Regions from separate parts of the Acidovorax carolinensis genome, predicted to be linked through region 3. Evidence: predicted binding sites of a transcription regulator. Region 3 holds the regulator's gene; each other region holds the start of a gene.
What was found. The regulator FNR, encoded in region 3, switches genes on or off when oxygen is low (the NO sensors DNR and NnrR bind a similar motif). The targets are predictions, from matches to a motif close to TTGATNNNNATCAA.
Positions count from the first base shown of each region.

Region 1: clpB (ATP-dependent chaperone ClpB) is a predicted target of FNR. The motif match lies at 1,364-1,377, and genes of this name have one in related genera.
Region 2: CBP34_RS12580 (type IV pili methyl-accepting chemotaxis transducer N-terminal domain-containing protein) is a predicted target of FNR. The motif match lies at 1,898-1,911, and genes of this name have one in related genera.

Region 1 is NZ_CP021361.1:3,023,819-3,027,087, reverse strand. Features, by position in the region: gene CBP34_RS14125 (hypothetical protein) at 1-150, opposite strand, end outside; gene CBP34_RS14120 (hypothetical protein) at 160-417, opposite strand; gene CBP34_RS14115 (hypothetical protein) at 486-716, shown strand; gene CBP34_RS14110 (molybdenum cofactor biosynthesis protein MoaE) at 767-1,243, shown strand; gene clpB (ATP-dependent chaperone ClpB) at 1,453-3,269, shown strand, end outside.
Region 2 is NZ_CP021361.1:2,683,306-2,686,574, forward strand. Features, by position in the region: gene CBP34_RS12570 (SDR family oxidoreductase) at 1-342, shown strand, start outside; gene CBP34_RS12575 (BLUF domain-containing protein) at 464-883, shown strand; gene CBP34_RS12580 (type IV pili methyl-accepting chemotaxis transducer N-terminal domain-containing protein) at 921-1,775, opposite strand; gene moaA (GTP 3',8-cyclase MoaA) at 1,967-3,103, shown strand.
Region 3 is NZ_CP021361.1:1,602,648-1,605,916, forward strand. Features, by position in the region: gene ccoG (cytochrome c oxidase accessory protein CcoG) at 1-192, shown strand, start outside; gene CBP34_RS07555 (FixH family protein) at 259-531, shown strand; gene CBP34_RS07560 (hypothetical protein) at 591-884, shown strand; gene fnr (fumarate/nitrate reduction transcriptional regulator Fnr) at 907-1,629, opposite strand; partial or broken gene hemN (oxygen-independent coproporphyrinogen III oxidase) at 1,820-3,201, shown strand; gene CBP34_RS07575 (sulfite exporter TauE/SafE family protein) at 3,232-3,269, shown strand, end outside.

The sequences.
Region 1 (3,269 bases), 1.4 Mb from region 3:
CTGCGCGTGCTCCACCAGGTGGCCCGCGAGGTCTTCGCACAGCTCGTAGCGGGTGCGCACCGCATCGGACTTTTCGGTGAGCCGCCCGCGCGCGTCGGAGTACACCGCTATGAACGAGGGCGGAACGTGGATCTGGTTGTCGTCGTCCATGGGCATCGCTCAGTCGGGGGTGAACAGCCGCTCGAACTTTGCTCCATCGGCCGCCAGCTCGAATGTCACCAGTTGCCCCATCTTCATGTCCGACAGCCGGCAGGCTGCAAACAGGGTGTATTTGCCGGCCAGGTGCATGCTGGGCAGATCGATCAGCGCATAGGGGTGGGGCACAAACACTTCGTGCTCGAAGACGGCGTTGCGGTGCTGGTTGCGGGGTGATGGAAACAGCTTGTAGCTGGCGGTGGTGATGGTTTGCGTGGCCATGGGCAGGTTGGGGTTACAGTGCGGGCGAATGCTACAGACAATCCCTTTCCCCTTCAAAAAACCTTCCCATGGCACGAACCAAGAGTGAATGGCCCGCCAAGGTGATGGCGCTGGTGCGCAGCGGCAACCTGGCGGCGGCGTCGGCGCAGATCAAGGTGGCGCCCAGCGTGGGCGACGTTACGCGCCTGCAGGGGCTGTTGGCCCAGCTGCCGCCATCGCCCGCGCTGCAGCAGCTGCAGCAGGTGGTGGAGGAAGAGCGTGCGCTGCTGGCCGCACCGCGCCTGCACCGCTCGCCGTGATGGCTGATGCGATCGTCCAGCCCTTGATTTCGCCCGTTGTTGAGCCTGCCATGAACCTGCCCCGTGTATCTATCCAGACGCAAGACTTTGATGTGTCCGCCGAACTCGACGCCCTGCGGCGTGGTGACAAGGGCGTGGGCGCGGTTTGCAGCTTTGTGGGCACGGTGCGCGACCGCAACGAAGGCGATGCCGTGGCTTCGATGGAGCTGGAGCACTACCCCGGCATGACCGAAAAATCCATCGAAGCCATGGTGGATGAGGCTTTCCGGCGCTTTGACATCTTTGGTGCCCGCGTGATCCACCGCGTGGGGTTGCTGCAGCCACTCGACCAGATCGTGCTGGTCGCGGTGACCAGCGCCCACCGCGGCCAGAGCTTTCAGGCCTGTGAATTTTTGATGGACTACCTCAAGACGCAGGCGCCGTTCTGGAAGAAGGAGCAGACGGCGCAGGGCGCCCGCTGGGTGGATGCGCGCGTGAGCGACGACGCCGCGCTGGCGCGCTGGGGCATCACGGCCCGCAATGCCTGAAGGGGCTGTTGCTGCCTTGCCCTGAATAAATTGGATGAAATTGGCCGCTAGCGCTTGTTGGTAAAGCGCTGGTAGCTATCAAAAAAGTATTTTCGCAGGCGATGGCGCTTGGGCGATTCACTGACGCAGGTCAATCCTGCCGCCGCAGCACTGTCTTGAAATCAGGCACGCAGCGCCCCAAGTGCTCTGCAATTCGGAGGATATGGACCATGCGTCTCGACAAATTCACCACCAAGTTCCAGGAAGCCCTGAGCGATGCCCAGAGCATTGCGCTGGGCAATGACAACGCCTACATCGAGCCCGTGCACATGCTCGTGGCCATGCTCAAGCAGGATGACGGCCCCAGGGCGCTGCTGCAGCGCGCGGGCGCCAATGTGCCCGGCCTGCTGGCTGCGGCCGAAGCCGCCGTCAAGCGCCTGCCTTCCGTGCAGGGCCAGGACCAGGTGCAGGGCGGGCCCGAGCTGGGCCGCGTGCTGCAGGCCACCGAGAAAGAGGCCATCAAGCGCGGCGACCAGTTCATCGCCAGCGAGCTGTTTTTGCTGGCCGTGATCGACAGCAAGGGTGATGCCGCAAAGATCGCCAAGGAAAACGGCCTCACGCGCAAGAGCCTGGAAGCCGCCATTGACGCCGTGCGTGGCGGCCAGAAGATGGACAGCGCCGAGGCCGAAGGCCAGCGCGAGGCGCTGAAAAAATACTGCATCGACCTGACCGAGCGCGCGCGCATGGGCAAGCTCGACCCGGTGATCGGCCGCGACGACGAGATCCGCCGCGCCATCCAGGTGCTGCAACGGCGCACCAAGAACAACCCGGTGCTGATCGGCGAGCCCGGCGTGGGCAAGACCGCCATCGTGGAAGGCCTGGCCCAGCGCATCGTGGCTGGCGAGGTGCCCGAGTCGCTCAAGGGCAAGCGGGTGTTGAGCCTTGACATGGCGGCGCTGCTGGCCGGCGCCAAATACCGCGGCGAGTTCGAGGAGCGCCTGAAAACCGTGCTCAAGGAACTGGCGCAGGACGAAGGCCAGACCATCGTTTTCATCGACGAGTTGCATACCATGGTGGGCGCCGGCAAGGCCGAGGGCGCCATGGACGCCGGCAACATGCTGAAACCTGCGCTGGCGCGTGGCGAGCTGCACTGCGTGGGTGCCACCACGCTCGACGAATACCGCAAGTACATCGAGAAGGACGCCGCACTGGAGCGCCGCTTCCAGAAGATCCTGGTGGGCGAACCCACCGTGGAGGCGACCATTGCCATCCTGCGCGGCCTGCAGGAAAAATACGAGGTACACCACGGCGTGGAGATCACCGACCCGGCCATCGTGGCCGCCGCCGAGCTCTCGCACCGCTACATCACCGACCGCTTCCTGCCCGACAAGGCGATTGACCTGATCGACGAGGCTGCGTCCAAGATCAAGATCGAGATCGACTCCAAACCCGAGGTCATGGACAAGCTCGACCGCCGACTGATCCAGCTGCAGATCGAGCGCGAGGCCGTGCGCCGCGAGAAGGACGAAGCCTCGCAAAAGCGCTTTGGCCTGATCGAGGAAGAAATCGAGTCGCTGCAAAAAGAAATCGCCGACCTCGACGAGATCTGGCAGGCCGAAAAAGCCCAGGCCCAGGGCAGCCAGCATGTGCGCGAGCAGGTCGAGCAGGTCAAGCTGCAGATCGAAGAACTCAAGCGCAAGGGCGACTTCAACAAGGTGGCCGAACTGCAATATGGCAAGCTGCCCGATCTGGAAAAGCAGCTCAAGGAAGCCCAGGCCAAGGAAGAAGGCAAGGACGGTGCGGCCCAGGGCAACCGCCTGCTGCGCACCCAGGTGGGTGCCGAGGAAATCGCCGAGGTGGTGAGCCGTGCAACCGGCATCCCAGTGGCCAAGATGATGCAGGGCGAAAAAGACAAGCTCTTGCAGATGGAAACCAAGCTGCACGAGCGCGTGGTGGGCCAGAACGAGGCGATTGCCGCCGTGGCCAACGCCATCCGGCGCTCGCGCTCGGGCCTGAGTGACCCGAACCGGCCCACGGGCAGTTTCCT
Region 2 (3,269 bases), 1.1 Mb from region 3:
GCCTCCACCGCCGGCCTGCGCCCGCGCCCGGGCCTGACCTGGTACAACGGTTCCAAGGGCGCCGTCATCATCACCAGCAAGTCGATGGCGGCCGAGCTGGGGCCTGACAACATTCGTGTGAACTGCATCAACCCCGTGTTCAACCCCGACACGGGCCTGGCCGCAGAGTTTGCCGGCGGCCCCGTGGACGCGACGCGCCGCGCCAAGTTCCTCGCCACCATTCCGCTGGGACGTTTCTCCACCGCGCTCGACGTGGCCAACGCCGCGCTGTACCTGGCCAGCGACGAGGCTGCGTTTGTCAGCGGCGTGTGCATCGAGGTGGACGGCGCACGTTGCGTCTGATCGCTCTCTGAGCGGGGGCGAGCGCTGCGCCCGCCCCATGGCACCGCACCGCAGGGTCATTCGTACCGGCATGCACCCCGGGTCGCCAAACCTGACACACTGCGCCGCTCAGGAGACACACATGTTGATACAACTGACTTACGCCAGCCGCACCGCACGCATCCTGGGGCCTGCGGACATCAAAGACATACTGGGCGCATCGCAACGCAACAATGCCCGCGCAGGCATTACCGGCGCGCTGTGTCTGAACCATGGCATTTTTTTGCAGCAACTTGAAGGTGACCGCGCGGCGGTGAACGCGCTCTATCACCGCTTGCTCAAAGACACCCGCCACCGCGACACGGCCGTGCTCGACTTTGGCGAAATTCCGCACCGGCGCTTTACCAGCTGGTCCATGGGGCTGCTGACCTCGCTGGACACCAACCGGCAACTGTTCCTCAAATACTCCAGCTCTGCCGATTTCGATCCTTACAGCATGAGCACGTCCACCCTACGCAGCTTTTTTGACGAAGTCATGCAGAACGTGCGCTGGCTGGAGTAACACCCTGCGCGCGGCCGCGGGGCTGCACGCTGCGTGCTCAGCCCAGCACCTCGCGCAAGGCGGCTTCATAAAGGCCTGTCAGCCGGTCCATCACGCTCAGCAGGCGTTCACTGGTGGTGGCCACCGCGCTCAGGCCCTGCTCATCGGCGGGACGGCGCAGCGCAGAGTCAAAAAACACCCACTGCGAGGCCGCCAGTTCCAGTTCACCCCGAATGGCGGGCGTGGACACTGGCGCAGCCGCCAGGGATTGCATGGCCTGCCGGAAATCGGCGGCGTCCGCCGCAAGTTGCGCTTGCACCACCTTGCTGTCCGCTTTGGCGGCAACCAGAAAATAGTTCTTGGCCAGGCGCTGGGACAGCATGCGCTGGCGGCCGGCCAGGTTCACCAGCCGCGCGCTGGCCACGCGCGCCATTTTTTCGATGGACTCGGTCACTGCCTGGGCCACCAGCAGCATGCGGTCAGACTGCTCGGACACCGCCACCACGGCCGCCCGCGATGTGGGGGCCGCTGTCAACTGGTCGAGCAATGCGAACTGCTTTTGCACTTCGTCCAGCTGACGCACCACTTCGGCGGGCCACTGGCCCGACCGCAGGCCCCGGGCCAGCTCGGCCGAACCCTGCTGCACCATCTTGCGCGCATGGCCCAGCACATCCGTCGCAGCGGCAGGCATCACCTGCAAATGCTGCTGGCAATACGCCTTTGCCATGCGCTGTGACAGTGCCCGAAACCACCCCGCGTGGTTGACGGCGCCAGAAAGCGCGATTTGCGCCTGGGCCCCGCTGGCCCAGGTGGGCAGCAGGATGCCTGCCGCGACCCACTGCACCGCCAACCGTCGCTGACAGTGCAGCGCCTGTGCCATCGAACCATCACTCGCATCACTCACATTCGTCATGTCATTTCCTTGAAAACACATGCCCCGATTGTTGTGACACGCCATCGGCGCCCCCTGCGTCAGGTCAAGCAAATGCCATTGGCACGCCCTATGCGAGCTATCCCGGCGATTCGCCCGCACCATTGACTTCAGTCAACTTCAACAGCAGGGGCAAGCCCGCGGATGCGGGGCTGATGCGGCAGAATCACCCCATGTCTGAACGTGTGATTCCTCTGGTGGACCAACGCATCGCTGCTCTGGCGCCCAAGGTGCCCGCGCAGGCCACCGCCCCCACCGGTCTGCTGACCGACACCCGGGGCCGTCCGCTGCGCGACCTGCGCATCAGCGTGACCGACCGCTGCAACTTCCGCTGCAACTACTGCATGCCCAAGGAAGTGTTCGACAAGGACCATGCCTACCTGCCGCACAACGCCCTGCTGAGGTTTGAAGAGATCACGCGGCTGGCGCGGCTGTTTCTGGCGCATGGCGTGCGCAAGATCCGCCTGACCGGGGGCGAGCCCCTGCTGCGCAAGAACCTCGAAGAACTGGTGGCGCAACTGGCCCAATTGCGCACGGTCGATGGCCTGCCGCCCGACCTCACGCTCACCACCAACGGCTCGCTGCTGGCGCGCAAGGCGCGGGCGCTCAAGGATGCGGGCCTGAACCGCGTGACGGTGAGCCTTGACGGGCTCGACGACGCGGTGTTTCGCCGCATGAACGATGTGGATTTCCCGGTGGCCGATGTGCTGGCCGGCATCGAGGCAGCACACGCGGCGGGCCTGTCGCACATCAAGGTCAACATGGTGGTCAAGCGCGGCACCAACGACCATGAAATTTTGCCCATGGCGCGGCATTTTCGCGGCACCGGCACCACGCTGCGCTTCATTGAATACATGGACGTGGGCGCCACCAACGGCTGGCGCATGGACGAGGTGCTGCCCTCGGCCGAGTTGATTGCACGCCTGCGCGCCGAACTGCCGCTGGTGCCGCTGAGCCCGACCAGCCCCGGCGAAACCGCCGAGCGCTGGGGCTATGCCAATGCCGCCGGCCAGCATGACCCGGCCCTCGGCGAAGTGGGGGTGATCAGCAGCGTGACCCAGGCCTTCTGCCATGACTGCAACCGCGCCAGGCTGTCCACCGAAGGCAGGCTCTACCTGTGCCTGTTTGCCACCCAGGGCCATGACCTGCGCGGCTTGCTGCGCGGCGGCGCCACCGACGAAGCCATTGCATCGGCCATCGCCCCCATCTGGCAGGGCCGCACCGACCGTTATTCAGAACTGCGCAGCAGCCTGGCTGCCGACACCACGCAGGGCGCACGGCGGGTGGAGATGAGCTACATCGGTGGATGAGATGAAGCGCCTCCCCCTGAGTCGCCTTCGGCGCCTTCCCCCTCTCTCGCTACGCGGGAGGGGAACGCACCCGGTGGCCTGGCAGAGCCAGTTCCACGGGTGCACTGGTCTATGCCGTGCCTGCTTCAAGGCAACAGGAAACACACTGTCTGTGCAAACCATTGAA
Region 3 (3,269 bases):
CTCGATGGCCTTGAAGTGGCATCGGAGCGGGAGATTGAAATTGGTGCCGCAGAATCCCGCTGGGTGGCTGTGCGGCTCCAGATACCCTATGGATCGGCCGCTCCGGGCTCTCACACGATTCATTTCGATATTTCGGCACCGGAAAGCGGTGGCAAAGTTACCGAGAAATCCATTTTCCTGGTGCCACGTTAGGTGAAGGTCGCTTAATGGCTCCAGGGCGTCTTGCGAACTGTATTGCTGACAAGCTGAGAAATTTTTATGTCATCCAGCCCCGTTGTTACTCCTAAATCGCAGCCCTGGTGGAGATTTGGTCATGTCTGGCTGGTGATTGCCGGGCCGGTCATTGTGGTGATCGCCGGCTTTGTCACGCTGTGGCTGGCTGTCAGTCGGCCTGACCCCGTCGTAGAGGAAGACTATTACCGCAAGGGAATTGAGATCAACCAGACGCTCGCGCAGCCTGAAAAAAGTTTGGCTCCCGCAGTCAAGGCCCGTAACCACGCGGCGACACCTGCTGGGGATCAACCTCGCTGAGCTTTGATGCTAGCCTGGTGTAGGCAAATCCCCTCAGCAAAACCTTAGGAGACAACACAATGTGGACGCAACGCCTGATGTGGATTGCATGGCCTGCCTTTTTGGTAGCAGGCGTTCTGGAAATGCTGGTTTTCGCCATGGTGGATCCGCAGGATCTGCATTGGTTTGGTCAGCCGTTGACGCTGTCGCGCCAGGGCGTTTATACCCTTGCGTTCTTTGTTTTCTGGATCATTACCATGGTTGCCAGCGCGCTGACGACCCTGCTGTCTATGTCACCCTTTGAACTCAACCGCTGCCCTGTGGCCCCGCAGGCACGCCCGGATGATTGTCACAAGGCTTCATCGTGCCCCTAAGAGGCACATTTCTGTATGACGATCAGTGGCAGGCCTGCTGATTGTTAACGATGCGCTTGAGGGCCTCGGTATCCAGAATGCGGACATGGCGCTGTTTCACTTCCACGGTGCCTTCTTCCACAAATTTCGAGAACGTGCGGCTCACGGTTTCCAGTTTGAGTCCCAGGTAACTGCCAATTTCTTCCCGCGTCATCCGCAATACCAGTTCGGATTGCGAGAACCCACGGGCGTGCAGGCGTTGCACCAGATTGAGAAGGAACGCCGCAAGACGCTCTTCGGCGCGCATGCTGCCGAGCAAAAGCATTACACCGTGCTCGCGAACGATTTCGCGGCTCATGATCTTGTGAACATGGTGCTGCAGGGCGTTGACTTCGCGCGACAGTTCTTCGATGCGATCAAAGGGCATGACGCACACTTCGGCGTCTTCGAGGGCGATGGCGTCGCAGGTATGGTGATCGTTGACGATGCCGTCGAGCCCAATAATCTCACCGGCCATCTGAAAACCCGTGACCTGGTCACGCCCATCTTCCGTGGCGACGCAGGTCTTGAAAAATCCTGTGCGAATGGCATAGAGAGAAGTGAATGACTCTCCATTGCGAAAGAGGGTACCGCCACGCTTGATCTTTCGTCGCACGGCCACGATGTCGTCAATGCGTTGCAACTGCTGTTCGTTCAAACCTACGGGCATGCACAGTTCTCGCAGGTTGCAGTTGGAACAGGCGACTTTGATGGTTTGCGGATTCATGGACACTGGAACCTGGTTGGGCCGGGATAATTGGCTGATATCTGTTGGGACGCAATTGTCCCGCGCTGCGCGCCCGGCGGCTGATATGAATCAAATTGTCACCGCTGCGTCCCTTCATGTTCTTGATTAAAGTCAAGGACGTCGGTCGAAGGGTACGGCACAGTATCAATGCACGCAAGGATATTTTCCCATGACCGCTGTTTCACCAGAACTTCTGCGCCGTTTTGACGTGCCAGGACCTCGTTATACCTCCTATCCCACCGCAGATCGGTTTGTGGAGGCGTTTGGGCAAGAGGACTATGTGCTGGCGCTCTCGCAGCGCCGGGTGGGTACCACGGCCATGGCGCTGCCGCTGTCCCTGTACGTCCACATTCCGTTTTGCGAATCGCTGTGTTACTACTGCGCTTGCAACAAGATCATCACCAAGCACCATGACCGTGCCGATGTGTATTTGCGCTATCTGAGCCGCGAAATTGATCTGTACACGGCCCACTGTGGCACCGGGCAGGTAGTCAGTCAGCTTCACTTGGGCGGGGGCACGCCAACCTTTCTGTCGGATGACGGCCTGCGGCAGCTCATGGCAACGCTGCGTCGCAGCTTCTCGCTTGCTCCGGGCGGCGAATACTCCATTGAGGTCGATCCCCGCACAGTCACTGCCGATCGCTTGGCAGTGCTGGCTGAGCTGGGTTTCAACCGGCTGAGCTTCGGCGTGCAGGATTTCGATACCGAGGTGCAGAAGGCGGTGCACCGTATCCAGCCGGCAGATCAGGTGTTTGCGCTGGTGGAGGCATCCCGCGCCCTGGGCTTTGAGTCCGTCAACGTGGACCTGATCTACGGGCTGCCACGCCAGACGCCCGAGTCGTTTGACCGTACATTGGCACAGGTGGTGCAATTGCGCCCCGACCGGATTGCCTTGTACGCCTATGCCCATCTACCCGATCGTTTCAAGCCGCAGCGGCGCATCATATCGACTGAGTTGCCTGCAGCGTCTGCCAAGGTGACCATGCTGTCGCGCTCGCTGGACGCATTCATGGACGCGGGTATGTCTATGTGGGCATGGACCACTTTGCCCTGCCCACCGATGCTTTGGCTGTTGCCAAACGGCAGGGGCGACTGCATCGCAACTTTCAGGGCTACAGCACCCAGCCCGATTGCGATCTCATTGGCCTGGGCGTGTCAGCCATCGGCAGGGTGGGTGCCACCTACAGTCAGAACGCCAAGTCGCTGGAGGAGTACTACGACCACCTGGACCAGGGGCGCTTGCCCGTGGTGCGAGGATTGGCCCTGAACCGTGACGATCTGGTGCGCAGGGCTGTCATCATGGCGCTCATGTGCCAGGGCGAATTGCAGTTTGAACCCCTCGATCAGGCGTGGCTCATTGATTTTCGGAAGTATTTCGCTCCCGAACTGGAGCAGTTGGAGACCATGGCCGAGCAAGGGCTTGTCGTGTTGAGTGCCGAGGGCGTCAAGGTGACCTCCATGGGCTGGTTTTTTGTGCGCGGCATCGCGATGGTGTTTGACCGCTATCTGCAGGCTGACCGCAATCGGGCGAGGTTTTCGCGCATCATCTAGGGTGACCATTCCAACGGAGTATCAGGTTTCATGCTTGCGCCCCTCGCCGTAACGGCCTTGCTCATGGG